3 regions of the Sulfitobacter sp. PM12 genome follow, and region 1 is predicted to be linked to each of the others. Evidence: riboswitches for the same ligand, from Rfam matches in the RefSeq annotation. Region 1 holds a riboswitch; each other region holds the start of a gene.
The links. A riboswitch is a leader RNA that binds a small molecule or an ion and turns the genes downstream of it on or off. The one in region 1 is predicted to bind cobalamin.

Region 1 (10,528 bases):
CAAAGCCGAACTTGCTGGGCAGGTCGGGCGCGTCTTCGCTGGAAAGCGCATGGGCCAGTGCTTGCGCCACGCGGTGGCTGTCGTCCCCATCCTGCCAGAACGGCGTCACGGTGATATTGCGCCGCGCCTCTGCCGCCAGATCGGCATCGACAAGGCCAATCTCGCGCAGCCCGTCGACCAATGCGGCATGGCTATCCGTTGTCACCCCGCGCAGTTGCAGGTTCGCGCGGGCCGACAGGTCGATCATCCCGTTGCCATGGGTGCGCGCCAGCGTGGCAACGCGGCGGATTTGGACAGGGCTCAGCCGCCCCATCGGCACACGCAGCCGCACCACCAGCCCGTCGCCCGACATCATCGGCCGCAGCGCACCGGGGCACCAGCCAAAGACCTGCGGCGCGCTCATGCGGGGGTGCCTAATTCGGCAAGGACAGAGTTGCGGCGCGATGTCCAAAGCCCCGCCCGGTGCAACGCATCAAACCGCGCGCGCAACGCAGCAAGCGCTTGTGGGTTGGCGTCCTGCATAAAGTCGACCAGATCATCGCGCCCCAGTGTCGCATCGAACATGGCGTCGAACAGATGGTCCGGCACAACGCCCGCCAGATGCGCAAAGGCGGCAAGGTGATCCAGCGTCGCGGCAATCTCGGCGGCACCGCGGAAACCATGCGCCATCATGCCTGTGGCCCAATCGGGGTTGGCGGCACGGGCGCGCACCACACGAGCGAGCTCCTCGGTCAGGGTGCGGGCACGAGGCAGGTCGGGGCGGGTGGCATCCAGATGGTACAGCGCGGCAGCCCCGCCCTTGCCCAAACGCTGCATCGCGGCGGCAAAGCCGGCCTCGTGTGCGGCGTAATCCTCTGCCATCAGCAGATCGGTCTCGGGCAGGTCTTGCAGGTGCACGAAACTATCGGCCCGCGTCAGCTGCGTCTCAAGCGCGTCGCGGGCATAGGTGATCTCTCCGCGCGCGTCGATCGCGTAGGACGACGCAGCCAGCCACGCCTCGCCCGCCGCTGTGCGCGCCTCGTCGGAATAGTCGTCCATCGCAGTGCCGATCCCCAAACCATAGGATCCCGGGCGCGGGCCAAAGACACGGGGGGTCTGCACCAGATAGGGGTTATCAGCAGCCGTTTCGGGACGCTCGGCCAGCTTGGCAATTGCCGTCTCGAACAGCTGCGCCAGACCGGGGAACATATCGCGGAACAGGCCCGACACCCGCAGGGTCACGTCAATGCGCGGACGGTTCAACAGCGCAAGCGGCAGAATGTCGAAACCGCTCACACGGTCGCTGCCGTCATCCCAGCGGGGGGACAGACCCGCCAGATGCAGCGCCATGGCAAACTCCTCGCCCGCCGTGCGGATGGTGGCAGAGCCCCACATGTCCATGACCAACCCCTTGGGCCAGTCGCCGTGATCCTGCAAATGCTTGCGCAACAATTCCTCGGCCAGCTTCACCCCTTGGGTATAGGCCGCACGCGAGGGCACGGCCCGTGGATCGGTGGTAAACAGGTTGCGCCCCGTGGGCCGCACATCGCTGCGCCCGCGATAGGGTGATCCCGACGGGCCAGGGGGCACAAACCGCGCCGAAAGCGCCGCGATCAGCCCGTCGATCTCACCCGTCCCATGATCGCCTGCGCCAAAGACATGCAGCCCGTCGCCATATTGCGTTTCCTTGATGTCGCAGACGAAGCGGTCGATGCGGGTCAACGCCTCTGCCGCGCTGGCGCTGGCATCAAGGCCGAGGTCCTGTTCAACCCCGCGGCCCTGCGCCTCGGCTCGGATGTCCGCGATCAGCCGGTCGCGCCGCGCAGGGTCCAGCCCGTCCGCGGTCGAGTATTCATCCAGCAGCCGTTCCAACCGTCCGAATGCATCGGGCAGTTTCGATGTCACCAAAGGGGGCGGCATATGGCCCACGGTCACGGCCCCGATACGGCGTTTGGCCTGCGCGGCCTCGCCGGGGTCATTGACGATAAAGGGATAGATCACCGGCATCGGGCCGATCAGCGCCTCGGGCCAGCAGGCGTCAGACAGGGCGACGGATTTGCCCGGCAGCCATTCCAGCGTGCCATGGGCCCCGACATGCACCATCGCATCCGCCTGCTGTTGCAGCCACAGATAGAAGGCGACATAGCCCGGGCGCGGCGTGCGGCTCAGGTCGTGATAGTCATCATCCCGTTCGGCCAGCGCCCCGCGTTCGGGCTGCAAGGCGACCAGCAGCTTGCCACTGCGCAGCGCCGGAAAACAGAACGCCCCGTCGTGAAACAGCGGATCATCCTGCGGCGCGCCCCAGCTTTCGGTCAGGTCATCGCGCAACGCCTGTGGCAGCTTTGCAAGCGCGGCCGCATACTCTGCCAGCGGCCAGCGGAGCGTTTCGGTGCCCAGACGGCTGGCAACCGTTTGCGTATCGGTAAAATCCCCCGCCTCCACGTCATAGCCCTGCGCCGCCAGCTGGGCCGTCATCTCCCGCAACGAAGCCAGCGCATCCAGCCCCAGCGCATGGGCCATGTTCCAGTCTTTGCCGGGGTAGGTGGACAGCACCACACCCACAGACTTTGCCGCGTTGTCTTGCACCCGTAGCTGGTGCAAGCGCTGCACGCGATCGGCGATGAAATCCACGCGGTTCGCGTCGGCGCGATGGGCGAAACGGCTGTATTGCAGCGCCTCGTCCCGTTTGCCGGGCTGTTTAAAGCTGACGACACCGCCGAACAGACGGCCATCCACCTCGGGCAAGACGACATGCATCGCCAGATCGGTAGGCGACAGCCCGCGCTCTGATCCGGCCCAATCGCGCCGACGCGCGGTCGATAGGGCGACCTGAACCACGGGGCAATCTGATGCGCCCAGAACGGATGGTTCATCCGGCCCGCGCTGGGCGGAGAAAGCGGTGGCGTTCACGATCACCGCCGGATCAAGCCGGGCGATCTGCTGCGCGATCCACGGCGCGGTGTCTCCCTTGAGGCTGGGCGCGAAGAGCCCCACGGCGTCAAAGCCACGCGCGTCGAGTGCGGTGATCAGCGCATCCACAGGATCGGTATCGGCAGCCGTCAAATAGGACCGGTAGAAGGTCACAATCGCGCGCGGCTTGTCGGAGGGTTCCGGCGCGGGGATCACGCCGGTGTGGGGGCGGTAGAACCCCGCCTCGGGCACGGTCTTGGCCCCTTTGGCCGGCCCCGCGTAAAGCCCCGCGGCCAGCGACAGCTGCGCCAGTGCCGCCTGCGCAGCCACCGCGCCGCCCGTATCGCACAGATGTTGCAAGCGTCTTAACGTCGAATGCGGCAGCGTCGACAGCGCGTCGAGCCGTGGGTCGGGTTGGCCGTCCGCAGGCAGCACCGCCAGCGCGATCTGCTGTTTGCGCGCCATATCCTGCAAGGTCGCAAGCCCGTAAGGCCAATAGCTTTCGCCCCCGATCAGCCGCACCAATACCGCCTTGGCCCCCGCAAGGGTCTGTTCGGCATAGGTATCGACCGACAACGGATGTTTCAGCGCGACCAGATTGGCCAGCCGCAACGACGGCAAGCCCCCTTCCGCACGATGCCAGCCCGCCGCGAAAGCCCCCAGATCACTGTCCGAAAAAGACAGCACCACCAGATCCGCCGGCGTCTGCCCTAGGTCTTGGGGCAGATCGCTTTGGTCCAGTCCGTGGCTTTCGCGAAAGACGACATGCATGGCGGCTTAGCCCTCCAGCACCGCGCGGATCGCGGCTTCGTTCACGTGATCATGTTCCGCGATCACAACCAGCTGGCTGCGGCGCGGCATGTCCCCCCAAGGGCGGTCGAACTGGCTGCGCACGCGTTCGCCCACGGCCTGCACCAGCAGACGCATCGGTTTGTCCTGAACGGCGATATAGCCTTTGACGCGCAGGATTTTCTGTTCGCGCGCCAAGCGCAACACGGCAGCCTCAAGCGTGGCGACATCGGCGACTTCGCCCATGTCGATCACCACGCTTTCAAAGTCGTCATGTTCGTGATCGTCATGCCCGTCGTGGTGGCTGGGGCGCGCGTCGATGTCATCTTCGGCGGCGGCTTCCAGACCCAGCACAACGCGGGGGTCGATCACGCCTTCGGTCATCGGAATGATCGGCAGCTTGCGCGGCGCATGCGCCTCGATCACCTTGCGCGCGGCCTCTACCCCGTCGGGGCCCGCCAGATCGGCCTTGGACAGCAGCACGATGTCGGCGCAGGCGATCTGGTCCTCGAAGACTTCGGACAAAGGCGTTTCATGGTCCAGACTGTCGTCAGCATCGCGTTGCGCGGCCACGGCCTCCAGATCGGGGGCGAACTGCCCGCTGACCACGGCTTCGGCATCGGCCAGGGTGATCACGCCGTCCACGGTGATGCGCGACCGGATCGCTGGCCAGTCAAACGCCTTGAGCAAGGGTTTGGGCAGCGCCAGCCCCGACGTCTCGATCAGGATGTGATCAGGCGTTTCGGGCAGGGCCATCAGGGCTTCGATGGTGGGGATAAAGTCATCGGCCACGGTGCAGCAGATACAGCCGTTTGCCAGCTCGACGATGTTCTCGGCGGGGCAATTGTCAATCGCGCAGGATTTCAGGATGTCGCCATCCACACCGGCGGTGCCGAATTCATTGACCAGCACGGCCAGACGCTTGGAGCCCGCGTTCTCCATCAGGTGACGGATAAAGGTGGTTTTGCCAGCGCCCAGAAAGCCGGTGATCACGGTAACGGGGATTTTGGTAAGGTTGGTCATTCGGTAGGCTCCTGTGGGGGAATGCGGGCGATGGATTGTTTGCGGAAGACCACGGGGCGTTCGCGCCAGGGCACCACGCCATCAGAGGTCTGGGCATAGGCAGAGACGCCCTTCACGATATCGGACAAATGCGCGTCAGTGTCGAGATCGCCGTACACATAAGTCCAGCGCGACGGGCCACCCGACAGGACCATCGAACAGCCCCGCGAACAGGCCGACAGACATTCGGCTCCGCGCAGCTGCACACCGTCGGGCAGATGCCCCGACAGCGCGTCAAACAGCTGTTGCCCGGGGCGCGGCGCGTCCTCGGCGGTGATCTGACCTGCGCGACAGGTGGTGCAGATGGTGACGGTGACCGGTTGATCCGTGGTGGTCATATCTTGCCTCATACGTCGATGGGCCAAGGGGGATCGCCAGCAGCGAACGACATGCGAACAGCGTTCTAGGCCAGTCGCGAAACACCCCGTTCGCCCGTTACAAACTATGCTGGCAGGTCTCCCGGCTTGCGGATCTAAGGCAGCTTGCCTTGCGAACCTTCACCTTCCCAGCCTGCGGGCCAGTGGTTGAAAGCTCTCTCCGGTCACGGTCGCGGGGGCGGCTGCGCTTGGCGCTGACCCAAGGCTGGATCAATGCGTATCGCGTTCCCTCTTCGCCTGTCTGGGACAGGAACCAACATACGCCCTGCATTGGTCATTTGCCCGCCCCTGTCAAGCTGCGCCTGTCATAACGCAGGGGTCAAACCCGCTTTGCGCGGATTTTCCCGATGGTGGCCAATGCGCAGGGGGCACCCGCGGATGCTTGACGGGATCACCGCAGGCTGACACCAAGGGCTGCACAAAAAACACGAGGTCCCGCCATGCCCACCCGCGCCATCATGATCCAGGGCACCGGATCGAATGTGGGGAAATCCATGCTGGTGGCGGGCCTGTGCCGCGCGGCCACGCGTCGGGGGCTTTCCGTCGCGCCGTTCAAGCCGCAGAACATGTCGAACAACGCCGCCGTCACCGAGGACGGCGGAGAGATCGGCCGCGCCCAGGCCCTGCAAGCGATTGCCTGCGGGCGGCCCCTGTCGGTGCATATGAACCCCATCCTGCTGAAGCCCGAAACCGACAGCGGGTCGCAGGTGATCGTGCAGGGGCAGCGCCATAGCACCCTGCAAGCGCGTGACTTCAGCAAGGCCCGCGCAGGGTTGATGGCTCCCGTGCTCGAAAGCTTCGGCATCCTCGGGCAAAGCGCCGATCTGATCATCGTCGAAGGCGCCGGCAGCCCGGCTGAGGTGAACCTGCGCCAGAACGACCTTGCCAATATGGGCTTTGCCCGCGCCGCAGGTGTACCCGTTGTCTTGGCCGGAGACATCAACCGTGGCGGCGTCATCGCCCAGATCGTGGGCACCCAAGTGGTGATGGACCCAAAGGACGCGGCGATGATCACCGGCTTTCTGGTCAACAAGTTCCGCGGCGATGTCAGCCTTTTTGACGACGGCTACCGCGAGATTGAACGCCGCACCGGCTGGACGGGGTTCGGCACATTGCCGTGGTTTGCCAACGCGCATCTGCTGCCCGCCGAAGACGCGGTGGACCTGTCGCGCGCCCCCTCCGACGGGGGGTTCCACATCGTCTGCCCCATGCTCTCGCGCATCTCGAACTTCGACGACCTCGACCCGCTGGCGGCGGAGCCGTCGGTGCGGCTGACCATGGTCCCCCCCGGCACGCCGCTGCCCGCGGACGCCGATCTGGTGATCCTGCCGGGCACGAAATCCACCCGCGGCGATCTGGCTTTCCTGCGCGCCCAAGGCTGGGACATCGACCTTTATGCTCATGTGCGGCGCGGCGGCGCGGTGCTGGGAATTTGCGGCGGCTACCAGATGCTGGGCCGGTTTATCGAGGATCCGCAGGGCTTCGAGGGCCCCGCAGGGCGCGAAGAGGGGCTGGGCCTGCTGGATGTCGAAACCCGTATGGCCCCGGATAAGACCCTGACCCGCGTCACCGCCGACCATGCCGCAACGGGCACGCAGATCGACGGCTATGAAATCCACATCGGTCAGACGGTGGGGGCCGATTGCGCCACACCCTTTGCGCATATCAACGGCATCCCCGACGGGGCAGGATCGCGCGATGGCAAGATCACCGGCACCTATCTGCACGGGCTCTTTACCAACGACAGTTTCCGCAGTGCCTGGTTGGCGCAACTGGGGCTGGGGGCAGGGCCGACCTCCTACAGTCAGACCGTGGAAGATACGCTCGACGCGCTGGCCGACCATATGGAAACCCATCTGGACGTGTCCGCCCTGCTGGCCTGTGCCGCACCGGTTGCATAACGCCCGCGCTGACCTTTGGTCACGATCACGACGCTTGCTTAATTTTGTGATCGCGGGGATACATGCCGTCAAATTTACGCAAAGGACCCTTTGTTATGGAACGTAACCTGACCCTCGTTGCGCTGTTCGCTGCCCTGATTGCAGCACTTGCGTTGATCCCGAAATTCTCGCTTGGCTTTGGCGTGCCGATCACGGCGCAAAGCTTGGGCATCATGCTTTGCGGGACCGTGCTGGGGGCCAAACGCGGCGCGCTGGCCGTGCTGCTCTTCTTGCTGCTGGTCGCTTTGGGGCTGCCGCTTCTGGCCGGTGGTAACGGTGGGCTGGGTGCCTTCATGCTGCCGTCCTCGGGCTTCCTGATCGGCTTCCCCGTGGCGGCTTTCGTCACCGGCCTGATCGTCGAAAAATGGTACGGGCCCTCGCTGACCATCGTTGCGGCGGTTGCTTCGGTCATCGGCGGGATCGTCGTGCTTTATATCTTCGGGATCATCGGCCTGTCGATCGCGCTGGATAAATCGCTGCTGGAATCCGCCGCGCTGGTGACCGTGTTCATTCCCGGCGACCTGATCAAAGCAGTGCTTGCAGGGTTTATCACCAGCGGTCTGGCCAAAGCGCGCCCTGCCAGCGTCCTGTCGCGCAGCTGATCCGACGCAAAGCCTGAAACAGCGAAAGCGCCCCTAGAGGGGGGCGCTTTTTTCGTTGCCAAGGCAGACGAAGCCTTACCCCCGCGCATAGACATCCTCGTAGCGGATAATATCGTCTTCGCCAAAATAGCTGCCGGTCTGCACCTCGATCAGCACCATAGGTAGTTTGCCGGGGTTCTCCATCCGGTGCACGGAGCCAAGCGGGATGTAGACTGACTGGTTCTCGCTGATTAATTTGATGGTATCGTCCACGGTCACTTTCGCGGTGCCTTCGACCACAATCCAATGTTCCGACCGGTGGTGATGGCTTTGCAGGCTCAGGGCAGCACCGGGGTTCACCACGATGCGTTTCACCTGAAACCGCCCGCCGATCACAAGGCTTTCATACCAGCCCCACGGGCGGTAATCGCGCGGCAGTTGGACCGCTTGGCTGGCATCCCGCCGTTTGAGCGCCTCAACCGCTTCCTTCACCCGCTGCGCTTGCGATTTATCCGCCACCAGCACCGCATCGCCCATAGCGACGGCGATGATATTGTCCAGCCCGATGCCGACCAGCTGCAACCCGTCGGTTTCAGACCGCAGCAGCGTGCCCGCACAGTCAATCGCGGTGGCATTGTCCGAACAGACATTTCCCGCCGCGTCAGGCCCGCTTTCCAGCCAGACCGCATCCCAACCGCCCAGATCGGACCATCCGGCGGCGAACGGCATCACCGCGAGGTTATCCGCCTTCTCCATGATCGCATAATCGATAGAGATATCATCGGCTTGCCCCCAAGCCTCGGGCGCGAGACGGGTCAGCCCCAGATCAGAGGTCGCCCCGTCAAGCGATGCGCGCACCGCGCGCACCATCTCGGGCGCGTGGGTCTGATAGGCGTCAATAATCGTCTGCGCCGTGAACAGGAAGATCCCGGCATTCCACAGAAAATTCCCCGCCTGCAGCATCCCCTGCGCCTGTGCGCGATCCGGCTTTTCGACAAAGCGCGCAAGGGGTTGCGGGGTTTTGGCACTCGCATCCGCCCCCTCGGCCAGCTCAAGATAGCCATAGCCCGTTTCGGCCCGCGTAGGCGTGATGCCAAAGGTCACCAGATCACCGGCCTGCGCGCGCGGCACCGCGGCCTGCACCGTCTGGGCAAAAGCATCGCAGTCGGGGATCACATGGTCCGACGGCGCGACCAGCATCAGCGCTTGCGCGTCAGTGCGCGCAATATACAGCGCCGCGGCAAGGATCGCAGGGGCGGTATTGCGCCCCTCCGGTTCGATCAGGATCGCCTGCGCCGCCCGTTCCACCTGCGCCAGTTGTTCGGTCACGATGAACCGGAACGGGTCGCCCGTCACCACAATCGGAGGGGCGAATCCGGGGCCGGTCAGACGCTTGGCCGAAATCTGGAACAGGCTTTCATCCCCCATCAGCTTGGCAAACTGTTTGGGGTAGCATTTGCGCGACAGGGGCCAAAGACGTGTGCCCGACCCGCCGCAAAGGAGAATAGCGTGCATCATGAGAGGCAGTTAATCTGAAAAATTCTAACGAGAGATTAATCAAATACTTTAGATTTAGCTGCGCAGGTGATCCTGTCGCAAAAACCAATCATACGTCTCGCGCAGCCCGTCTTTCAGATCGATCCGCGCGCGCCACCCCATTTTCGCCAGACACGAGACATCCATCAGCTTGCGCATCGTCCCGTCTGGCTTTGACGTGTCAAACACCAGCCGCCCTTTGAACCCCGTTACCTCGGCCACCATCCCCGCCAGCGCCGCGATGCTGATGTCGCAGCCCGTTCCGACATTGATATGGCTCAACATTGGTTGCGTATTGGCCGCGTACACGTCATGCGGCAGGTCCAACACAAACAGCGACGCTGCCGCCATATCGTCCACATGCAGGAATTCCCGCATCGGTTTGCCGCTGCCCCAAATCACAACCTCCGCCGCCCCGTCGCGCGTGGCCTCGTGGAAACGACGGATCAGGGCGGGCAAAACATGGCTGTTTTGCGGATGAAAATTATCCCCCGGCCCATAGAGATTCGTTGGCATCGCACTGCGATAATCCACGCCATATTGCCGATTATAACTTTCGCAAAGTTTAATGCCCGCGATCTTGGCGATGGCGTAGGGCTCGTTCGTGGGCTCAAGCGGGCCGGTCAGCAGGGCATTTTCGGCCATCGGCTGCGCCGCGTCACGCGGATAGATGCATGAACTGCCCAGTTGCAGCAGCTGTTGAACACCAGCGGCAAACGCATGATGGATCACATTACATTCGATCATCAGGTTTTCGTAAATAAACTCAGCGGGATATGTGTTGTTCGCCATGATCCCGCCAACCTTGGCCGCGGCGAGGATCACCACATCCGGCGCCTCAGAACGCATAAAGTCACGCACCGCCGCTTGATCGGTCAGGTCCAGTTCTGCACGGGTCCGCGTCACCAGTTCCAACGCCTCCCCAGCGTCCTTGCGCGCCTGCAACTGCCGCAAGATCGCCCCGCCGACCATGCCGCGATGCCCAGCGATATAGATCTTCCGCATGGGCCTACCCGTTCTCGAGCGGGATCGGCAGATCCAGCCCGTGCTCTTTCAACAACGCATGCCGCCGTGCGACCTTGAGGTCATTCGCCACCATCTCTGCACACATCTCTTGCGCGGTGATTTGCGGTTCCCACCCGAGCTTCTTCTTCGCCTTCGCCGGCGAGCCCAACAGCGTCTCCACCTCGGCGGGGCGGAAATACTGCGGATCAATGCGCATCACCACATCGCCGGGGCTGACCGCGGGGGCATCCTCCCCAATGACGCTATCGACAACAGCATATTCATCCACGCCCGTGCCTTCAAACCGCAGGCTGATCCCAAGCTCTGCCGCCGACCACGTGATGAACTG
Region 2 (10,528 bases), 1.1 Mb from region 1:
AGAGAGCAGCGCGGTGAACGCCTGTTCGAAATCGGGCTGATCGAAGTCTAGGAATTGGGGCATCGGATGTCCTTTGCAACGTGCAATGGGCTTTGAAGGGATGCCACGCGGGCGACCCGCACGGCACAGAATGTGGAAGAACGCTTATGCCGGATGTTCCGGCAGCTTGCGCGACGGGGCCACATAGGGGCGCGTCACGTCCTTCAAGGTCACATCCAGCGCTTCGACCGTCAGCCGGATCACGCCGTCCCCCGCGAGGGTCAGCAGCACGTCGCCCGAGGGCGCATCGGTTTCGGTGAACTCGATCTGCAACAGCGACAGGATGGTATCCGCATCCCCCTTGTTCACGCCTTGGCTGGACACGCGCTGCACGTTGCTGAACATCAAGATTGTTTGCACGCGTTCCGGGGCGTGGCGCGATTTGCCCGCGTCTTCCCACCGCACGCGGTTCAGCAGCAGGGCAAAGCGCCCTTCTTTTTGCAGCCAGCGCATTTCCGATCCCGGAAACACAGCATCCTGCGCAAGCGAGGAGATCACCTTGAGGTCATCGGCATCCAGCGCGCCGAGGTTCAGCGGGGCTTCGCGCCCGTCTTCGAAACGTGCATCTTCGGTCATTGGTCTTTGATCCGTTCAATATTTGCGCCCACGCCGCGCAGTTTCGCCACCACATGTTCGTACCCGCGATCCAGATGGTAGACACGGCTGACGCGCGTTTCGCCTTCGGCGGCCATACCGGCAAGGATCAGGGAAATCGATGCGCGCAGATCGGTCGCCATCACCGGCGCACCTTTCAGCTTTTTGACGCCGTGCACCGTCGCGGTGCCGCCGTGGACCTCGATATCGGCCCCCATGCGGATCAGCTCGGGCGCGTGCATAAAGCGGTTCTCGAAGATTTTCTCTTCCAGCACCGAGGTACCGTCCGCCGTACACAGCAGCGCCATCATCTGGGCTTGCAGGTCGGTGGGGAAACCGGGGAAAGGTTCAGTCGTGACATTCACCGCGTTGATCACGCCATTGCGCCGCGCGACTTTCAGACCTTTGTCCGTCTCGGTCACGTCGATCCCTGCCGCGTCAAGCTTTTCGCAGAAAGCCGACAGCAGGTCGATGCGCCCGCCCAGCAATTCAACCTCGCCACCGCACATCGCAGGGGCGAGCATATAGGTGCCCAGTTCGATCCGGTCGGTCACAACACGGTGGGTCGCCCCATGCAGGCGGTCAACGCCCTGAATCTCGATCCGGCTGGTGCCGTCGCCTTCGATCTGCGCGCCCATAGCACGCAAACAATCCGCGAGATCCACGATCTCGGGCTCGCGCGCGGCGTTGTTGATCACCGTCGTGCCCTTGGCCAAGGTCGCGGCCATCATGATGTTCTCGGTCGCGCCGACAGAGGCAAAGGGGAAGTCGATGACCGCACCTTTCAAGGCCCCGCCTTGCGCCTTGGCGTGCAGATAACCGTCACGCAAGTCGATCTCTGCGCCCATCAGGGCCAGACCATCGGTGTGAATATCCATCGGACGCGCACCAATCGCGCAGCCGCCCGGCAGTGATACCTGCGCGTGCCCTTCGCGGGCCAGCAGCGGCCCTAGCACAAGGTTCGACGCGCGCATCTTGCGCACGATGTCATATTCGGCGCGCGTGTTGATCTCGCCATGGCAGGACATCGCCAGAACCTGACCGTCCTGCATCGATGTCACCTCTGCCCCAAGGGACCGCAGCAATTCGGTCATGGTGCGGATGTCGGACAGGCGTGGCGCGTTGGTCAGCGTCAGCGGCTCTTCGGACAGCAGGGTCGCGGGCATAAGCGTCAGACAGGCGTTCTTGGCCCCCGCAATCGGAATTTGTCCCGACAGCGCACCGCCGCCTTTGACCACAATCGAATCCATCCTTCAGCCTTCCTTGGTTTGGCCGGTCGGCCCGTTATCTGTCTGCGCGTTATTATTTTGCGTGTCGTCGCTTTGGCTTTTGTCGCTGCGCGCACGCGCTTGCGCCTTGCGTCGGCCCATATTGGCTTTCAGCGCGGCTTTCAGCCTGTCTTCCCGCAATACATTGGGTTTTGGCGGCTTTTGTGGGGCGGTATCCTTTGACATGTCGATTGTCTAGCGCAGCGGACCGATATGGTCCAGATTACGCTTGCACCATATTGCGAATGGGTCTAATCACCCGCCCACAGTGCTGGAGTAGCTCAGTGGTAGAGCGCGTCATTGGTAATGACGAGGTCGGGAGTTCAATCCTCCCCTTCAGCACCAGATCCCCCCTTTAAACATATCGCTTTGCCCTGATGCCTTATTTATCTGGCGTTGCGGTTTTGGCATGTGCCATGGATGCGCCTGAAGTCGTCGCAGCGTCCCCTGCCCCGAAACATCCCGAATCACGATGGCAGAAGAAAACCCCGACCGCTTGCGCCGCCGGGGTTTTGATTTTCACGTGAAGCAATTTAGCCGCGATATGTCAGACCGGCAAACAGACGGCCCTGATCGCGGTGGCGGCCCCCATGGACCGACCCTGCAACGGATGCCACACCGGCAATCAGCGACGCGGCGGCCAGTACAAAGGCGGTCAGGATACCGGCGTTACGTGCGGTTTGCGCAGCTTCAACCGCTGCTTCTTTCGCCTCTGCTGCGGCCTGTTCAGCCTCGGCCTTGGCAGCGGCTACAGCGTCTTCGACTTCCTGACGTGCTTCTTGCGCTTGGGTCACGATCTGATCCACACGCTCTTTCGCCTGGGCCTGGGTCAGATCGGTGCGTGCAGCAACAGCGCCGGCAAGATAGGTCCGGTCTTCCTCGCTGACCTCACCCGTGCGGTAGATATTCGCGACGATGCTGGCGGTCTGCTCTGCCAATTGCTCGGGATCGGCTGTCAGCGGGTCGACCTGATTGGGGCGCAAAAGCTGGTTCGACAGGTAATCTGTCGGATCATTCTTGGCCTCATCCGGGATTGCAGCACCCGCCGCATCGGCCAGTCCGGAGGCAGCACCTCCCACGGCAGAGCCCGCAGCTTCGACGACCGTACCAGCCGCTTTGCCCGCACCCGCTGCGACATTGCCCGCGGTATTGGCTGCAAAGCTCAGCGCGCTGGATAGCATCACGGCGGTGATCACAGAGCCGAGGCCCCAAACAACCAGACCGTTGATCCCGTCACGTGCAGTGACTTCATCATCCGTAGCGCTTTCGACGCGGCGGCGCATGCGGCCCGCGATATAACCACCGGCCAGATAGGAGGCGACGAGCGTGATCACCATCCACAGCGCGGTCAGCACCAGTTCAAGCGTCGATGAATTGTCAGTTCCGTCCAGCGTGATCGACGACAGGCCAAGTGCCGCGCCGAAGGTGGTCAGCAAAAGGCCGATCGCCACAGCGACAACAGTGCCCGCGAAAATTGCGGGCCAGTCGACATAGGATCCATCGGCAGTTTTTTCAGTAAGTGTCGTGTTCATGTAAATGCCTCCCCGGCGTTTGATTACGCCAAGCCGACCAGCGACAGCACCGCCATAACCACGACCACAAGACCAACGAGATAAATGATACCGCCCATTTTGAATACTTCCTCTTTGCGTGCCAGACGCGGGATGCACTGGCTTCACAAAGGCAACGTCAGGGAACCGGCATAGTTCCGCTGACCGCGCAAATTACCCGCATTGCGGGAGGTGGCAACGTGAGCGGGACGGGCGGGGACTACGGGTCGCCCTGCCACGTACCGTCAAAGATCATCTCGTCCACGGGGAGCCGTTTGCTCCAGCCTTTCACCTCGAGTTCGGGCGTCTGGTAAAGCTCGTCCACGTGCCCTAGACAGAGGTAGCCGACGATCTCTATCCGGTCGGGGATATTCAGCAGGTCACGCAGATCGGCATCGCGGAACACGCTGACCCAGCCCATCCCGATGCCCTCGGCGCGGGCGGCAAGCCAGAGGTTCTGGATCGCGCAGACGGTGCTATACAAATCCATGCTTTGATTATGGGTGCGCCCCAGCACGACCCTGCCGCCACGGCTGCGGTCACATGTCACGCAGATATTGACCGGCGCCTTGCGGATACCTTCGAGCTTCAGCGACCTGTAGGTTGTCTGGCGGTCGCCCTCGAACATCTGGGCGGCTTCCTCGTTGGCGCGGTTGAAGGCTTGCCAGACCTGATCGCGTGCGGCCTGATCGCGGATGACGATGAAATTCCACGGCTGTGACAACCCGACGGACGGTGCGTGATGCGCGGCGGTCAGTATGCGGTGCAACATATCCTCGGCCACTGGATCGGGTAAAAACTGATCACGTACATCGCGGCGGGTGAAGATCGCCTTGTAGACGGCGTCGCGTTCAGTATCTGAAAAAGGCGCGGCGGGTGCCAGCGCAGAGGGTATCGGCATTGTTCAGTCCCCAACAATACGTTTATGCGCCAATCCCGCTGTCCATGCGGGGCAAGCTGTACTGTCTGGCCGGTCTTCTGACTTAGGGTCGTTTGGTCCGCGCGCCTTCCCGGAATATTCCAGTGGCCTATGCGCAAACCATCCCCATTACAGCGTTGGGCACGTGCCGGAGTTTCACCAGCTTCCCGATTCTTCCGCGAGGCGGACACCAGACCCGGCCATTGGGCCACGGCTGTCCGCCCGGAACAAGCCCTAACGCGGGGATCAGCCGCGTTTGGTTGCGAAAATCTTCTTCATTACGGCGTCGAACTCGTTCCACGAGATGACGGCCTTGTTGCCCGCATAGCCGTGATAATAGGACCGCCCGTTAGAGGTCGGGAAACCGGCCCAGATACGTGCGAGGTTTTCCATAAAGCGGTGGCGGCTGATCTTGCCTTTCTTGAACGCGTTAAATCCCGCATCGACCAAAAGGATATCCGCCAGCCCATCCTGCACGGCCGAGGTAAAGCGGTCATTCTTGCTTAGCCCCGCCTGTCGCACCAGACTGCGCAGCGTGGATGGAATGAATTGGTATCGACCGATGGCATGCGGTTGGCCCGGCGTGCGGTCGATCCAGCGGTAGATCTCGCCGATGGTCATTTGCGTCGGACGCTGTGGCGGCAGCCGTTTGGCCCCGTATTGCACGGCGTCATAGCCCTTCGGACCCGCCTCGGCCCAAGCGATGAGGCTTTTGAGGTCCGCGGCCGTGCTGACCCCGCTGAGCTCTTGGAAAGACCGGCTGCGGCTGCTCACGGTTTTGGACCGGACCTGCGCTTTGGGCTGGACCTTATGGCGCAGCTTGATCTGACCCTGCCCTGCGGATTGCATGACGTTGAACGAGATGTCGCTTTGCATGGCAGAGCGCGCACCGGACAGGCTGAACCCTTCGGCGCTGACAGTGGTAGCGGCCAGAAGTGCCGCGGTTGCGATAATTGGTAGTGTGCAAGTAACTTTCATATCATCCCCCATGATGAAAAAATTTGTCATGGGACCATGGTGACCGCAGACGCCCGCGCTTTCATTTGCGCAAGCAGGTGGGTCGGGGCCATGGACGGATAGGACGGCATATCTTTTGGGATAGGGCGCTATCCCGCGGTGCGGTTGCCCCCTCCGTTCAGACGGGCTTGGGCGTTGAGGCACGCGGATCCGCCCCGGTGTTTCACCCGAATCCAAAGAGGGGATTCGCGGTAAACCACGGAAAAAACGCATAGCCCGCGACCCGCAAACGGGGCGTCAAGCCCGCATCCGGGGGCTAAGCCATGATATTCATTTACTTAATTCCCGCGCAGCGGTGGTCGTTTTGTCGGAGTTGCGCTATGATTAGTCGCAAATACATAAAATGGAGAGCATCTAATGACAGATGAAACGTCGCCGGGTATCCCGACACCCGACGGGGCCGCTGCCGTAATCGACACGGATTACGAGATCGGCCAAGACAACAAAGAAGGCAGCGTGGGGCCCTTCGGCTTCGACATTCACAACCCGGTCTTCGCGATCTCGGGTGTGTGTATTGTTGCCTTTGTATTCTATACACTCGCGCTGCCCGAACAGTCTGGCGCGCTGTTCACATGGCTGTTTTCGTCGGTGACAAAGGGCTTTGACTGGTTCTTTATCTCTGCCGGCAACATTTTTGTGCTGTTCTGCCTGTTCCTGATCGTCACGCCTTTGGGCCGTGTGCGTCTTGGCGGGGCCGAAGCAAGCCCCGACTATACCTACCTTGGATGGTTCTCGATGCTGTTCGCGGCGGGCATGGGCATCGGTCTGATGTTCTATGGCGTCTCTGAACCGCTATCGCATTTCTCGAGCTCCATGGGTGGCACAGCTGTTGGCGAAGACGGCCTGCGCACCGATTGGGCACCTTTGGGCGCGGCAGCGGGCGATCAGGCCGAAGCGGTGCGTTTGGGTATGGCGGCCACGATCTACCACTGGGGCCTGCACCCTTGGGCGATCTATGCCGTTGTTGGTCTGGCGCTGGCGCTGTTCAGCTATAACAAGGGTCTTCCCCTGACCATCCGCTCTGCCTTTTACCCGATCCTGGGGGAACGCGTCTGGGGCTGGCCCGGTCACGTGATCGACATTCTCGCCGTATTTGCAACGCTCTTTGGTCTGGCGACATCGCTTGGTCTGGGTGCCACGCAAGCCAACGCGGGCTTGAACGAGCTCTTTGGTGTGGCGGTTGGCCCCACAACTCAGGTTCTGCTGATCACCGGCATCACCGCGATTGCGACCGTATCCGTGCTGCGCGGCCTTGATGGCGGTGTCAAAGTCCTGTCAGAGATCAACATGGGTCTGGCGTTTTTGCTGTTGGCCTTCGTGCTGTTGGTCGGACCGACGCTGGCGATCCTGTCGACCTTCGGGTCATCGCTGCTGGCCTATGTGGAATATCTGCCAGGTCTGTCCAATCCGATCGGCCGTGAAGACGTGAACTTTATGCAGGGCTGGACATCGTTCTACTGGGCATGGTGGATCAGCTGGTCCCCTTTCGTCGGCATGTTCATCGCCCGCGTAAGCCGTGGCCGTTCGGTCCGCGAGTTCCTGACCTGCGTCCTGCTGATCCCGAGCCTTGTTTGCGTCCTGTGGATGAGCGTCTTTGGTGGCATGGCAATCGATCAGGTGATCAGCGACGGCTACACAGCCGCGCAAGAAGCCGAGCTGCCACGCCAGCTGTTCGCCATGCTGGATGCGCTGCCACTTGCCGGGATCACATCGCTGATCGGTATCGTCTTGGTCATCGTGTTCTTCGTGACCTCGTCTGACTCCGGCTCGCTGGTGATCGATACGATCACGGCAGGCGGCAAGGTCGACGCACCTGCGCCACAGCGCGTGTTCTGGTGCATCTTCGAAGGTGCCGTAGCGATTGTGCTGCTGCTGTCTGCAGGCGGGCTCAAGTCGCTTCAGTCGATGGTTATCTCTACCGGATTGCCCTTTACTGTGGTGCTGCTGTTCCTGTGCTACGCAATCTTCCGCGGCCTGCGCGCCGAGATGAAGACGCAATAACGCACCCCTAACCGACGTTTGTGCTTTGCCGGTCAAAGCGCCTTATACCCCCCCGCCGCCCCGTGCTGCGGGGGGTATTCTTTTGCACGACACAGACAAACAAAAATGCGCCCTAAGTATTCCGACTAAAACTGTCGGATTGACATACCCTATAATTTCAATCAGGTTTATGGAAACGTCTAGCCACCCCGCATGCGATCACGGGGACGCCCGACACATATGATGTGAGGAGTCCCACGATGAGACCATTCCCCAGAACGCAGACTGCCGTTCACCGTCAGGACCAAGCCGCAGGGCTGCCTGATGATCGGTGCCGCGTGCAACGTTCCTTTTCCATGACCATCGATAGAGCAGCCCTATGACATTCCATGCCCCCCCAAAGACCCAAGCCCCGATGAACGCGCTGCCGACCTACTCTGCCCGCGACCTGACCGAAGGCGGAGATCTGGCGCAAATCGTGCTGGATACCCAGACCTACACCTTGCGAATCACACGCGCTGGCAAATTGATCCTGACCAAATGAATGACGCACATCAGCACCCCGGCGGTGCCCCGGTAGGGTTCATCACAGAGCTGGACAGCCTTCAGGCCGCGTCGGTCATCTATTTGCGGATGTGGTGTGACGGGCCTGACGCACAGGAAAAAGTCAGCAGCGATTTTGCCAGCGTCCTCGGCCACACCAACGGGAGCAAGGCGCTCGCTACGTTTGAACAGCTATGCTCGCTTTGTGCACGGTTCGGGCGGCGGCCTTTGATGCGCCATTCGGTCACGTGCAAATGTCTGGGATCGGACGAATCCTGCTTTGCGAACTTCATCGCGACAGCCACGGACGGACAGCGCGAAGACGCGATGCTGATCGCGACCCTGCTGGTACGCGCCGATATGGCCCCGCTGGTGGCATCGCTTGCTGCGGATTTCGGGCTGGCGCTCAAACGGATGCGCCTGAGCGCACCAAGCGAGGTCGCGCAAATGGAAGCAGCACCGACGCTGCATTAACGGGCGTTTCCCGCGCCCGATCGACGCCTTATGTGCAACGCTACAACCCATTGAAATTTTTGTAAGGTTGCCGAAGTTTAATACTTGATTGTTTTTATCAGCCTTAGTAACCCGCCCGTGAATAGGTAGCCAATCGTCCAGACCAGCCCCCTAAAAACAGCCCGAATGGGCAATGACGAGGGCGATATGACTCAGACGAAAACACCACACAGCTTGCGTGGCCACACGGCCAGCCGCAGCATCGGCATGATGACGGCCGCCGCCATCGGCGCGACGTCTCCTGCAGCACTTTATGCGCAATCCAGCGACGAGCCGCTGCTACTTCCCGGTATCGAGGTCGAAACCTCCGAGCCGCAGGCCGCCAAGCCCAAGCCACAACCCGCCAAGAAACGCGCCGCGGCGGCCCCTGCCCCCCGCGCGACACCGGCACCCGCCCCTGCACCCGTCGTGGCCGAAGCCCCCATTGCTGCCGCCCCCGCCGCGCCCGTCGCTGGCGAGAACGGTCTGTCGCCCTACGCCAACCCCGAAGCCGGATATCAGGCCGTTCAATCGGGCAACTCGCTGCTGACGCAACCGCTGGTCGATACACCGCGCACGGTTACCGCCGTCACCCAGGAAGTGCTGCGCGACAAGAACGCGACATCGGTGCGCGAGCTCGCCCGCACCACCCCCGGCATCACATTGGGCACCGGCGAAGGTGGCAACGCATTCGGCGACGTTCTGTTCATCCGCGGCTTCCGGTCCTCCAACGACGTCTTCATCGACGGCGTGCGTGATTCCGGTGTTGCCGTGCGCGAAACATTTATGGCCGAACAGGTCGAGATCACCAAAGGCCCGTCTGGCTCCATCGGTGGGCGCTCGACCACCGGCGGCGCGGTCAATCTGGTGACCAAAAAGGCGCAGGATACGGACTTCGTCAAAACCACCACGACCTTTGGCACCGCCGATCTGGCGCGTCAGGAAGTCGACTGGAACAAGGTCTGGAACGACCGCTTCAAGACCCGCATCGGTGCCGTCGCCCAAGTCAGTGATGTTGCCGGCCGCGACGGGAGCAAAGACGACCGTCTGGGTCTGTCCATCGCTGCCGAATACGAAGCGACCGACCGTCTGACACTGGATTTCGAAGCCTACCAGCTGCAGATGAAACAGATGCCGGATTGGGGCGTGCCATGGGATGGCACAAACGGCGTGCCCTTCACCGAATCCGCCGCAGGCCGTCCGACGCTGGACCGTGACACATTCTACGGCAACCCAGACCGCGATTTCCACGATGCGACACAAAGCGTTGCCACCTTCGGCGCGACCTTTGAAATCACCCCGGGCATGACCTTCACCAACCGCTCCCGTCTCAGCCGGACCGAGAACGACTATATCGTGTCGGCGCCTGAACGCCCTGACACCTCGGACGCCGATCCGCAGAACTGGACGCTGACGGCCTCCCCCAAAAGCCGGTATCAGGTCAACGAAGTGGCGTCGAACACCAGCGAGCTTTCCTTTGGTTTCAACACCGGGTCGGCGCGCCATGACATGATTGCGGGCTTTGCGCTGTCGCGTGAAGAGATCAGCCAGCGCGGCTATGTCGGCCTATCCTCCGAAGTGGGGGGCGGCACTGCTGAGGACCGTCTCGAAGGGTGCTCTGTCGCGATCTACAACCCCGATGTCAGCGGCTGTTCCACAGCGACACCTGTCCGCAGCGCCGATGCGACGCTGACCGATGTTACCACACGGTCGCTGTATCTGAACGACACGATCACCTTTAATCCGCAGTGGCAGTTGAACCTTGGTGCCCGTCTGGATGACTACAGCGTCAGCCGGACCACCACGGAAGCCGGTGCCGATACGCTGTCGCGCGATGACACCATGTTCAACTGGAATGCCGGTGTTGTGTGGAAACCCCGCGACAACGGGTCGATCTACCTGTCCTATGCCACCTCAACCAATCCTGTCGGGGATGAACTGGACGCAGGCGGCGGCAGCTACAACGGGATCGATTCCTCGAACCTGCTGCTGGAGCCCGAAGAAAACACCGCGATTGAACTGGGCACCAAATGGCAGTTCGGCAATCTGACCGCCACCGCTGCGCTGTTCCAAACCACCAAGGACAATGCCCGTGAAAGCACAGGCGGCCGCGGCGCACCTGTTGT
Region 3 (10,528 bases), 1.5 Mb from region 1:
GTCTGGCCATGTCCTCGCGCAACCTGCTGCTGTCGGATCGCGCCCGCACCTGGGCCCCCGAACTTCACCGCGCGATGGAGGAGATGTCAGAGGGGCTGCTTGCCGGTGGCGATCTGGAAACGCTCCGCGCTGCGGCAGTGTCGCGGGTGGAACGTGCGGGCTTTACGCAGGTGGAATACCTTGACCTGCGATCTGCTGACCAGTTGGAGCTGATGACCACACCCAACCGCCCCGCACGTCTGTTGGCCGCCGCGTGGCTGGCCGGTGTGCGGTTGATCGACAATATCGCCGTCGGTTAAATCGCTCTGGAATATGCAAAAAAAGCGGGGCCCGCGAAGGCCCCGCTGATCGTTTGGCTTGAAATGGGTCGGCGTTACTTGCCGCCGATGCTGAGGGCAGAGGCCATACCGGGGGCTTTGGATTCCCCGCCCAGCTTCTCGCGCACACCGGCCTCGATCTTGTCGCCGGTGTCTTTGTCGATGTTGCGCCAGTATTCAAAGGCACGGACCAGCACCTTTTCGCTGACACCGTCGCACAGGTGCCCCACCACATTCGACACCAAACGTTCGCGGGCATCGGCATCCATCACCTCGCGGACAAGCTTGCCGGCCTGGCTCCAATCATCGTCATCGGGGCGCAGGGTATAGGCCTGACGCACCATGTCGCCATCGGAATACCACAGGCCCGCTTCATGCTGATGCGGCTGCGCAGAGGGCCCACCATATGAGTTGGGCGCGTATACCGGATCAGACACTTTTTCAGTCCGGCCCGCACCATCTTTTGAATAGCTATGGGTCGGCGATACGGGTTTATTGACCGGAATCTGCTTGTAGTTGACACCCAGCCGCGCGCGGTGCGCGTCCGCGTAGGAAAAACCCCGTGCCAACAGCATCTTGTCTGGCGACAGACCCACGCCCGGCACCATATTGTTCGGCTCGAATGCGGCCTGTTCGATCTCTGTATGGAAATCGGTGGGGTTGCGGTTCAGGGTCAGCTTGCCGACCTCGATCAGCGGGTAGTCCTCGTGCGGCCAGACCTTGGTCAGATCAAACGGGTTGATGCGATAGGTCTTGGCATCCTCGTAAGGCATGATCTGCCATTTGAGCGTCCAGCTCGGGTAGTTCCCGTCGCGGATGTTGTTGAACAGATCGGCGCGGTGGTAGTCGCCGTTGGTCCCCGCCAGCTTGTCGGCTTCATTCTGGCTAAGGTAGGCATTTCCGTCGCCCTGATCGGTGTGGAAGTGGAACTTGACCCAGAACTTTTCACCCTCGGCGTTGACTAGCGAATAGGTGTGGCTGGAATATCCGTTCATCTCGCGCCAGTTTTTCGGAATGCCACGGTCGCCCATGAGATAGGTCACCTGATGCGCGCTTTCGGGCGAGAGCGTCCAGAAATCCCACTGCATATCGTGGTCGCGCATGTTGTTATCCGCACGGCGCTTCTGGCTGCGGATGAACTGCTGGAACTTGATCGGATCGCGGACAAAGAAGATCGGGGTGTTGTTGCCGACCATGTCAAAGATGCCTTCGTCGGTGTACATCTTGACCGAGAAGCCGCGCGGGTCGCGCCATGTGTCCGGGCTGCCGCGTTCGCCTGCCACGGTCGAAAACCGCATCACCACATCGCATTTCGCGCCGGGCTGGAAGATATTCGCCATCGTGTATTTCGACACGTCTTGCGTCGTCTCGAAGGTGCCAAATGCGCCCGAGCCCTTGGCGTGGGGCTGGCGCTCTGGAATACGTTCACGGTTAAAATTCGCCATCTGTTCAAGCAGATAGTGGTCATTCAGCACGATCGGGCCATCGGGGCCAACGGTCAGCGAATGCTCATCGCTTTGAACGCGAATGCCAGCGTCTGTGGTTGTGGGAGGGGTTTGCTTCTTGTCGGTCATCTGTAGCTACTCCTTCAGGGTCCACAGGCAAAACCTGTAGCGTGACGGATGGTTCCCGACCAAATGCGTAAGGAGTTGAATAGAAGTGTGGCCGCTTGGCGCGCTTAATGGGTCGCCGTGTGAAAGCGGATCACCTGCGCGTTATCCGCCGGATCGACAAGGAAATGCCCGCAGACGCCAAAGACCTCGCGCAGGAGGGTTTCTGTCATGATCTCGGAGGGGGTGCCGATGGCGCGCAGCTTGCCATCTTGCAAGACGCAAATCCGGTCGCAGAGCGTGGCTTGGTTCAGGTCGTGCAGGGCGATGATCGCCGTTGTCGGCAGGCGCTGGATCAGCTCAAGGATCGAAAGCTGGTGGCGGATATCCAGATGGTTCGTCGGCTCGTCCAGCAGCAGCACTTGCGGCCTTTGGGCCAGTGCACGGGCGATATGAACGCGCTGTTGTTCACCGCCCGACAGCGTGTGCCAGTGGCGGTCGCCAAAGCCCGACAGATCCACATCCGCCAGCGCCTGCGTGACGATGGCGTCGTCCCCTGCGCTCCACCCGCGCAGGGCGGACAGCCATGGGGTGCGGCCCAGTTCAACGGCATGGCGCACGGTGATGCGATCTGCGGTATCGGCGTGTTGTTCGACCAGCGCCAGCCGCTGTGCGATATCGCGCTGGCGCATCTTTGCCAGCGGTGCGCCGTCCAGCTCGACCCGCCCGCGCGAGGGTTTCTGAATACCGGCAAGCATATGCAGCAACGTGGATTTGCCCGACCCGTTCGGCCCGATCAGCCCCAGCTTTTCGCCCGGCCGCAAGGACAGGGACACGTCGTTGACGATGGCGCGGTTGCGCACCCGCCAGCCCAGTTCGTGACAGGACAGAATCATGGCGACGTCCTTTTGCCAATCAGGATCAGTGCAAAGACGGGCGCGCCGACCAAAGCGGTCACCACGCCGATGGGCAGCACTTGGCCCGGTACAATCACTCGGGAAATCACATCGGCAAAGACCAGAAACACCGCCCCCGCCAGTGCGGAAGCAGGCACAAGGATCGCGTGACGATGCCCCACGACGATGCGCATGGCATGGGGAATCACCAGCCCGACAAAGCCGATCGCACCTACCACCGAGACCATCACCGCCGTGACCAGCGCCGCCGTGCCGATCAGCAGCAGCTGCACGCGGCGCACCGGAATGCCCAAGGACGCGGCGCTGTCGCTGCCGAAGGTAAAGGCATCCAGCGCGCGGGCGTGCCACAGACAGGCCAGCAGCCCGATCATCGCCGCGGGCAGGGCGCTTAGTACATCGGGCCAGCGCACGCCCGACATATTCCCCAAAAGCCAGAACATGATAGCACGGGCCTGTTCGGCATTGGCCGATTTCGTGATCATCAGCGCGGTCAGGGCGTTGAACATCTGGCTGCCCGCGATACCGGCCAGCACGATCACGCCCGCGGCCCGCAGGCCCACACCGCCCCCTGCCGCCTGCGCCAGCAAAGCCACAAAAGCGAAAGCCACCAGCGCCCCGCTGAACGCACCGATAGACAGCGAAATGGCACCACCCCCCAGCCCGAGGATGGTCACCGCAACAGCGCCGGTGGACGCCCCCGCAGAGATGCCCAGCAGATAGGGATCCGCCAGCGCATTGCGCAGCAGTGCTTGCAACACGACGCCCGACAGCGCCAGACCGGCGCCACAGCACATTGCCACCACGGCCCGCGCCATGCGGTAGTTCCACACGATGCCCTCGTCAATCTTGTCGACCGCATAGCCCGCGTTCAGCGCCTTGTTGGCCAGCACCTTCAGCACCACCAGCGGCGGGATAGAGACCTCGCCGATGGCCGCACCAAACAGCAGTGTGGCCAGCAGCACCGGCGGGATGATCACCCACCAGTGCCACTGCGGCCTGCGCATCACAGAGCGGTCGATTGCGGTCATTCGGCTAGATCGAAACCGGACAGCGCGTCAGCCATCGTTTCCAGCGCATAGATCGCACGCACGGTCGGGTCCATCGCATGGGCGTCCATGGTGATGATGCGGCCCTCTTTCACCGCGGTCATCTCGCGGGCGACGGGGTCGTTCATCAGGAAGCTGCGTTTTTTCTCGATGTCATCCGCGGGGAAGCGGCGACGGTCCATTTTGGCAAGCACGATGAACGTCGGGTCGGATTTCGCCAGAGTCTCCCATCCGACCAGCGGCCATTCCTCGGCCGAGGTCACGACGTTTTCAACGCCAAGCTTGTCCATCATATAGGCGGGCACACCCTGTTGACCTGCGACATAAGGGTCCGCCGCCATCTCGGACGACGAGAACCAGAACAGCGCCGAGGTGCCTTGGGGCAGGTTCAGCGATTTGGCTTTCTCGACCGCCTTTGCCTCACGCGATTGCAGGTCTGCCAGCAGCGTGGCACCGGCGTCTTGCGCGTTATAGATCAGGGCGAGCTCTTCGATGCTGGTATACAGCTGCTGGGTCGTGAACAGTTCAGATCGCGTGCCGTCCGCGCCGACAGAATTATCCTTGGCCGCGCAATCGGTGGGCATCACATAGGTCGGCACGCCCACCTCGTGAAAGCTGTCGCGGGTGCCGACCATACCTTCGGGGCCGACGTGCCATTCATACATCACGGTGACCAGATCGGGGCGTTTGCCCAACACGCTTTCAAAGCTGGGGTCGTTATCCGCCAGCCGTTCAATCGCATCGTTGGTGTCTTTGAACTCTGGCAAAACGGGGCTGAACCAGACAGAGGTTCCCGCGATCCGGTCCTGCTGGCCCAGCAGATACAGGATCTCTGTCGTGGATTGCCCGATGGTCACGGTGGTCTGGGGTGCCGCGTCAAAGCTGAGCGTATGGCCGCAGTTGTCGATGGTCAGCGGATAGTCTGTCTCTGCGCCAAGCGCGGTGCTGCCCGCAAGGCTCGCAATCAGGGTCAGGCTCGAAAAAAATGGTTTCATATCAAGGGCTCCGGTTGGTCCGATGCCGGGGTCTTTGAATAGAAAGAGAAGGGGCCAGCCAAATGGCGCGCGGGCGCATTTTGGTCTGCGCGTAAGGTAATATCCGGTCCCATCATCATCCTCTCCCGAGCAACCCCGCCCGGTGTTTCAGGTTCAGTGTCGGCAGGTCTCCTGACTGACGGATCGCGGCTGTCCCCGCCTTCCCGGACCTTGAGGCCCAGTGGCATGATGGAGGTAGCTCACCGTCTACAGTTGCGGGGGCAGTTCCGGTTCATCCACACCAAAGCGCGGATGGCGAATTCCCTATTATTTCCCGAAGGAAACCGACCCGGTTTCGATGACAGTTGTCCGCCCACCCGTCAAGTTGCGTTTTTGCGGTCGTCATCGCGGGACAAAGGCAAATAACGCAGGCCACGGTTCCGCAGAACGGGCGAGAGGCAAATAACAAACGGATGGAAAACCAAGTGGCAGCCCGTAGGGGAGTCGAACCCCTCTTTTCAGGTTGAAAACCTGACGTCCTAACCGATAGACGAACGGGCCACTTAACTTGTGAGCGCTTCTTTAGGCAAAGCCATCGGCGGGCGCAAGTGCAAGCCGCATGAGAAATTGGGGAAATACGGCAAAAAAATCACATCTTCTGATGCCATATTCCAAGGGGCGTATGGCGAGGGGGAATCGCCGTGTGAAACGCGCGCCGCGCTCGGGATGAGGGCGCGCGTTTCCCTTAGATTTCCCAGTGAAAACCTGTCGCTTTTTCGGAGACGGTCCAGAGTTTCTCCATCACGGGTTTGTCGTAGGCATGGGGGTTCAGGGTGCCTTTGCCAACGGGCCCTCCGGTTTGCAGCCATCCGGTCGGGCCATAAAGCGCGCGCTGCGCCAACCCGTCTTCGGTCGCGCACATGACTTCGGGATACGCGCCTTTTTCGGCGGATTGCACCATTGGCGTCTTGCTCATCATCCACCAGGTGACCCGTGTGAAAAGCCCGCCGCTTGTGCTGATCAGCGAGGTCGCCGACGCGCCGGGGTGACAGACGTATACCTCAACGCGGCTGTCGGTGGCTTTCAGCCGGTCCTGAAGCTCATAGGCAAACATCATCTGCGCCAGCTTGCTTTGGCTGTAGACCGCGTTGGCGCTATAGTTCTTGTCCCAGTTCATGTCGTCGAACTGTATCGTCTTGATCCCCATGTTGTACCCGAGGCTGGACACCACAACGATCCGGCCCGCACTTTCCTGAATGCGATCAAACAGCATCCCGCACAGCAGGAAGTGCCCATAGTGGTTGGTGCCAAGCTGGCTTTCGAACCCGTCAACGGTCAGCTGCTGTGTCGGCACCTGCGCGATGGCAGCGTTGCAGATCAGCGCGTCAATCCGGGGAACGGTGCGTTTCACCTCCTCCGCCGCGGCGCGCACGCTGGCCAGATCAGACAGATCCATCCGCACAAAGCTCACCTCGGCGTTGGCACCGAACGTGTCCTTGAGCGTTTTGATCGCGGCGATGGATTTGTCGGCGTTGCGGTTCAGCATGACGACTTTTGCCCCCTTGGACAGCAGGATGCGCGTGGCCTGAAAGCCCGCACCGGCCGTCGTGCCGGTGATGAGATATGTTTTCCCCTTGAGCGATCCAAGGCGATCAGGTGTCCAGCCTTTGGGTCCGAAAGTCGTGTCCTTCATCGTCATGTTCCTTTTCGATGTCAGCGCGGCAGCGATGCGCGGTGTGTTTGGTGTTGAAGGGTAAATAGCTCTCGGCTGGCTCTCAAAATAGGCGAGATCGTCGCGAATACTTGCCTGATTGTATCACGCGCTTGTGAAAGGCCGATGTGACGCAGTAGATTGCCCTCATGAGCAAAGACCAGATCAGACAGCTAATCCGGAACAACGCGACCCAAGAGGGGCTGACGGGAGCCGGCATTGACGGGGTGCGCCTGTTTCGGGCCACGCAGGCGATTCATTGCGTGCCGGCGGTCTATGAACCCAGCGTTATTGCTATCGTCAGCGGGGCGAAAGAGGCTGTGCTGGACGGGCACAGGTACATCTATGACGACAGCCGATATATGTGCTGCCCGATGTCGATGCCGGTGAAGGCCGGCGCGCCGACCGCCTCTGCCGAAAGCCCGCTCTACGGGGTTATCATTTCGCTCGATAAGCGGATGATGACAGAACTGTCGATGGAGATGGAAAATACCGGCAATGTGATTCCCGAGGTCAAAGGCGGTTTGCGCGCGCAGGGGATCAGGCTGGCCGCTTGGGATGATGCCTTTGCCGACGCGCTGCTGCGTTTGCTGCAATTGGGTGGCAATCCGGCGGATACGGCGATTCTTGGCGAGGCACGGCTGCGCGAGCTTTACTACGCGATCCTAAAGGGGGAGGCAGGGAGTTTTGCCAGACAGGCCTTCGGCGCGGGCAATGCGATTGCACGGTCGATCGCGCATGTATCCTCTCACCTGGACGCGCCGATCTCTATTGATGATATGGCGTCCCGCGCCGGGATGAGCCGCGCCGCATTTCATCGCAAGTTCAAACAGGTGACGACGATGGCCCCGATCCAGTTTGTCAAATCCATGCGGCTCAACAATGCGGCGATGAAGATCGCAGGCGGCATGTCGGTGAACGAGGCGGCGGTCGATGTGGGATATGTCAGCCCGTCGCAATTCAGTCGCGAATTCAGGCGGATGTACGGGCAATCCCCGCGCCAATGGGGGGATGCCCAGCAGTTTCCGGTTGAAATGGGCCAATAAGGGGCTGCCATCGTCTGTATGTTGGCAGCGCCTTTTCACAAGTCTGGTGCTATGATCAGACGTCTACAACCACCTTGCCGATGGCTTGCCCGCTGGTCAGGCGGTCATAGGCCCCGCCCACCGTATCAAGGCCGAATCTCTGGTCATCAAGCAAGGGCTTCAGCGCCCCTGCGTCCACAATCTCTGCCAGTTTGGGCAGGTCGGCAGCTTCGAACGTCGCGTCGTCACCGTAGGCGGTAAGGGTCATGGCTTTCATAGTGGTCATCCTCGAGTGTGTCTGATGCCCCCTATCTAATGACTGCCCTGATTTATGTAATTGACCTAATTTTGAGTTCAGTTTTCTGATTGTGGATATAAAAGGCGAGGCGTAAACCGCCGTCAGAGACATCAGAGCTTAGCCGTCCAGTCCGCCGCGCGAGATCAAACAGCGCAGAAACAGCGGCAAACACATCTCGCCCAAGATCATGGCGCATTGTCTTCAGAATGTCGGGTAAGGGCACAAGTGGCAGCCCGTAGGGGAGTCGAACCCCTCTTTTCAGGTTGAAAACCTGACGTCCTAACCGATAGACGAACGGGCCACTTAGCTTGTGAGCGCTTCTCTAAGGAATGCGGCGCAGGCGCGCAAGCAGAAATCGAAAGAAAATGAAAAATTTTTACGCAGGTGCCGCATCTTCCAGACGCAGCTGCACAGACTGTCGGCCGCGCCACGTATTGATGTCCAGACGGCCCGCCAGATGGAACCGTGCACCACCGTGGTTTTCCAGTGCCGGGCCAAGCGGGCCGTCAAATGCACCAAAGGCGATGGCGTCCATTTTGGTGTTGTTGCCGTCGCCGAAACTGATCTTGAGGTGGCTTTCACCCACCCGCTTGGCAAAGCGTATCTGCATGTCGGCAAAGGCATATCGCGGGGCAGGGGCACCGGCCCCGAAGGGGCCTGCCTGTTCCACCTGCTGCGCCAGTTCCACCGTCGCGGCGGCGGGCATCAACATGCCGTCCAGCTTCAGGTCTGCCGCGCCAGCCAGATGCGCGCCCTGCTTGGCCAGTAGCTCTGACAGCCGCGCCATGGCGGCGTCCAGCTTGTCTTCGGCCACGGTCAGCCCGGCGGCCATTTTATGTCCGCCGCCCTTGATCAGTAGCCCCTCGGCTGCCAGCCGCTGGATCGGCGCGCCCAGATCGATCCCCGAGACAGAGCGGCCAGAGCCTTTGCCGATGCCATCCTCGAACCCGATCACGATCGACGGCCGGTTCGACGCCTCTTTCAAACGCGAGGCGACGATGCCCACCACGCCCGGATGCCAGCCCGCGCCCGAGGCCCAGACCAAAGGCGCGTCAAAGCCGCGGGCCTCTGCCTGATCCAGCGCGGCGGCGCGAACGGCGGTTTCAACATCGCGGCGCTCGGTGTTCAGCAGGTCCAGCTTTTCGGCAAGCGACTGCGCCTCATGGGGATCATCGCAGGCCAGCAGCCTTGCCCCCAGATCCGCTTGCCCGATGCGCCCGCCCGCGTTGATCCGCGGGCCAAGCAGAAACCCAAGATGATAGGCCGCCGGGGCCGTATCCATCCGCGCCACATCGGCCAAGGCGGCAAGCCCCAATCTGTCGCGCCGCGCCATGACGCGTAGCCCCTGACGTACAAAGGCGCGGTTCACGCCGATCAACGGGGCGACATCGGCCACCGTGGCCAGCCCCACCAGATCCAACAGCGCCATCAGGTCAGGCCCGTGTGTGCCCGCTTCGCGCAGTTGGCGCCCTGCCTCGACCAGCATCAAGAACACCACTGCCGCGGCACAAAGATGCGCCAAGGCACCGTCTTCATCCTGCCGGTTGGGGTTCACCACGGCCAAGGCGTCGGGCAGGGTCTCTCCGCCCAGGTGGTGGTCCAGAATAACGACATCCGCGCCTACCGCCGCGGCCACCGGCCCATGAGACAAGGTCCCGCAGTCAACGCAGACGATCAGATCATGGGCCGCGGCCAGTTCGGCCATTGCGGCGTCGTTGGGGCCATATCCTTCGTCGATCCGGTCCGGTACATAAAGCGTCGCGGCGCAGCCCATCTCGCGCAGCCAGACCAGCAGCAGCGCGGCAGAGCTGCCACCATCCACGTCATAATCCGCAAAAACGGCAATCCGCTGACGTGCTTTGACCGCAGCAAGAAAACGCGTCGCGGCTTTTTCCATGTCGCGCAGGGAACGCGGGTCAGGCAGCAGATCGCGCAACGACGGCGCAAGAAACGCTTCGGCCTCTTCCGCCGCCACACCGCGCCGCGCCAGCACCTGACACAGGGCCAGCGGCAGGCTGGTCTGCTGCACCAGAACTTCGGTCGCGCGTTCCACCTCGACACCGGGGCCAACCCAGCGACGCCCCGTTAAAGACGCATCAACACCTAGAAAGCTCATGCATCTCCCCCTTCCAAATGGTCAAAAATCCTCGCCGAAGGCATCCGTCCCATCCTCCCCACAATGGGCAGGGCAGGGGGGCGGCCGCGCCCCTCGGGGTTACAGATCCTCGATCCGCAGCGCCACAGGATCGCTTGCCAACACACCGGTTTTCGCCATCGCGGCCAGAGCCTCGTCCAGCGCGGTGCGGCTGCATTTATGGGTGACGATCAAGACGGGGGCCTGATCGCTGCGGTGTTCGGTCTGGCGCATGCGGTCGATGCTGATCCCGGCCTCTCCCAGCACGGTGGCGACTTTGGCCAGGGCACCGGGTTTGTCCAGCAGGCCCATGCGCAGATAGAAGGCGGCGGGGCGCTGCGACAGGGCCGCGGTGGCCGAGGCGAGCGTTGCCGCCTTCTGGCCAAAGACCGGGCCATGCCAGCCGCGTGCGATATCGCAGATGTCCGACAATACAGCGCTGGCGGTGGGGCCTTCACCGGCACCGGGGCCGCGCAGGACGATCTGCCCGATCGCATCGCCTTCCAGCACGATCATATTGGTCCCGCCCGCGAGTTGCCCCAGCGGAGAGCTGTCG

Region 2: linked by a shared signal. The riboswitch ahead of bluB (5,6-dimethylbenzimidazole synthase) and the one ahead of AADW22_RS14715 (DUF1636 domain-containing protein) in region 1 are both predicted to bind cobalamin.
Region 3: linked by a shared signal. The riboswitch ahead of AADW22_RS07060 (ABC transporter substrate-binding protein) and the one ahead of AADW22_RS14715 (DUF1636 domain-containing protein) in region 1 are both predicted to bind cobalamin.

The regions. Positions count from the first base shown of each region.
Region 1 is NZ_CP151529.1:2,971,175-2,981,702, reverse strand. Features, by position in the region: gene cobG (precorrin-3B synthase) at 1-403, opposite strand, end outside; gene cobN (cobaltochelatase subunit CobN) at 400-3,660, opposite strand; gene cobW (cobalamin biosynthesis protein CobW) at 3,667-4,701, opposite strand; gene AADW22_RS14715 (DUF1636 domain-containing protein) at 4,698-5,078, opposite strand; cobalamin riboswitch at 5,172-5,390, opposite strand; gene AADW22_RS14710 (cobyric acid synthase) at 5,558-7,018, shown strand; gene AADW22_RS14705 (biotin transporter BioY) at 7,114-7,659, shown strand; gene AADW22_RS14700 (mannose-1-phosphate guanylyltransferase/mannose-6-phosphate isomerase) at 7,735-9,156, opposite strand; gene AADW22_RS14695 (GDP-L-fucose synthase family protein) at 9,211-10,179, opposite strand; gene gmd (GDP-mannose 4,6-dehydratase) at 10,184-10,528, opposite strand, start outside.
Region 2 is NZ_CP151529.1:1,051,471-1,061,998, reverse strand. Features, by position in the region: gene hisD (histidinol dehydrogenase) at 1-63, opposite strand, end outside; gene AADW22_RS05105 (DUF2948 family protein) at 145-615, opposite strand; gene murA (UDP-N-acetylglucosamine 1-carboxyvinyltransferase) at 612-1,883, opposite strand; gene AADW22_RS05095 (hypothetical protein) at 1,887-2,087, opposite strand; tRNA gene AADW22_RS05090 (tRNA-Thr) at 2,172-2,246, shown strand; gene AADW22_RS05085 (hypothetical protein) at 2,435-3,433, opposite strand; gene bluB (5,6-dimethylbenzimidazole synthase) at 3,672-4,352, opposite strand; cobalamin riboswitch at 4,402-4,580, opposite strand; gene AADW22_RS05075 (hypothetical protein) at 4,617-5,378, opposite strand; gene AADW22_RS05070 (BCCT family transporter) at 5,745-7,388, shown strand; gene hemP (hemin uptake protein HemP) at 7,747-7,911, shown strand; gene AADW22_RS05060 (hypothetical protein) at 7,908-8,384, shown strand; gene AADW22_RS05055 (TonB-dependent receptor) at 8,571-10,528, shown strand, end outside.
Region 3 is NZ_CP151529.1:1,474,642-1,485,169, forward strand. Features, by position in the region: gene panC (pantoate--beta-alanine ligase) at 1-299, shown strand, start outside; gene AADW22_RS07045 (catalase) at 374-1,891, opposite strand; gene AADW22_RS07050 (ABC transporter ATP-binding protein) at 1,996-2,763, opposite strand; gene AADW22_RS07055 (FecCD family ABC transporter permease) at 2,760-3,788, opposite strand; gene AADW22_RS07060 (ABC transporter substrate-binding protein) at 3,809-4,825, opposite strand; cobalamin riboswitch at 4,969-5,168, opposite strand; tRNA gene AADW22_RS07065 (tRNA-Glu) at 5,291-5,365, opposite strand; gene AADW22_RS07070 (SDR family oxidoreductase) at 5,550-6,497, opposite strand; gene AADW22_RS07075 (AraC family transcriptional regulator N-terminal domain-containing protein) at 6,665-7,561, shown strand; gene AADW22_RS07080 (zinc-binding dehydrogenase) at 7,617-7,949, opposite strand; tRNA gene AADW22_RS07085 (tRNA-Glu) at 8,065-8,139, opposite strand; gene recJ (single-stranded-DNA-specific exonuclease RecJ) at 8,215-9,954, opposite strand; gene AADW22_RS07095 (homoserine dehydrogenase) at 10,054-10,528, opposite strand, start outside.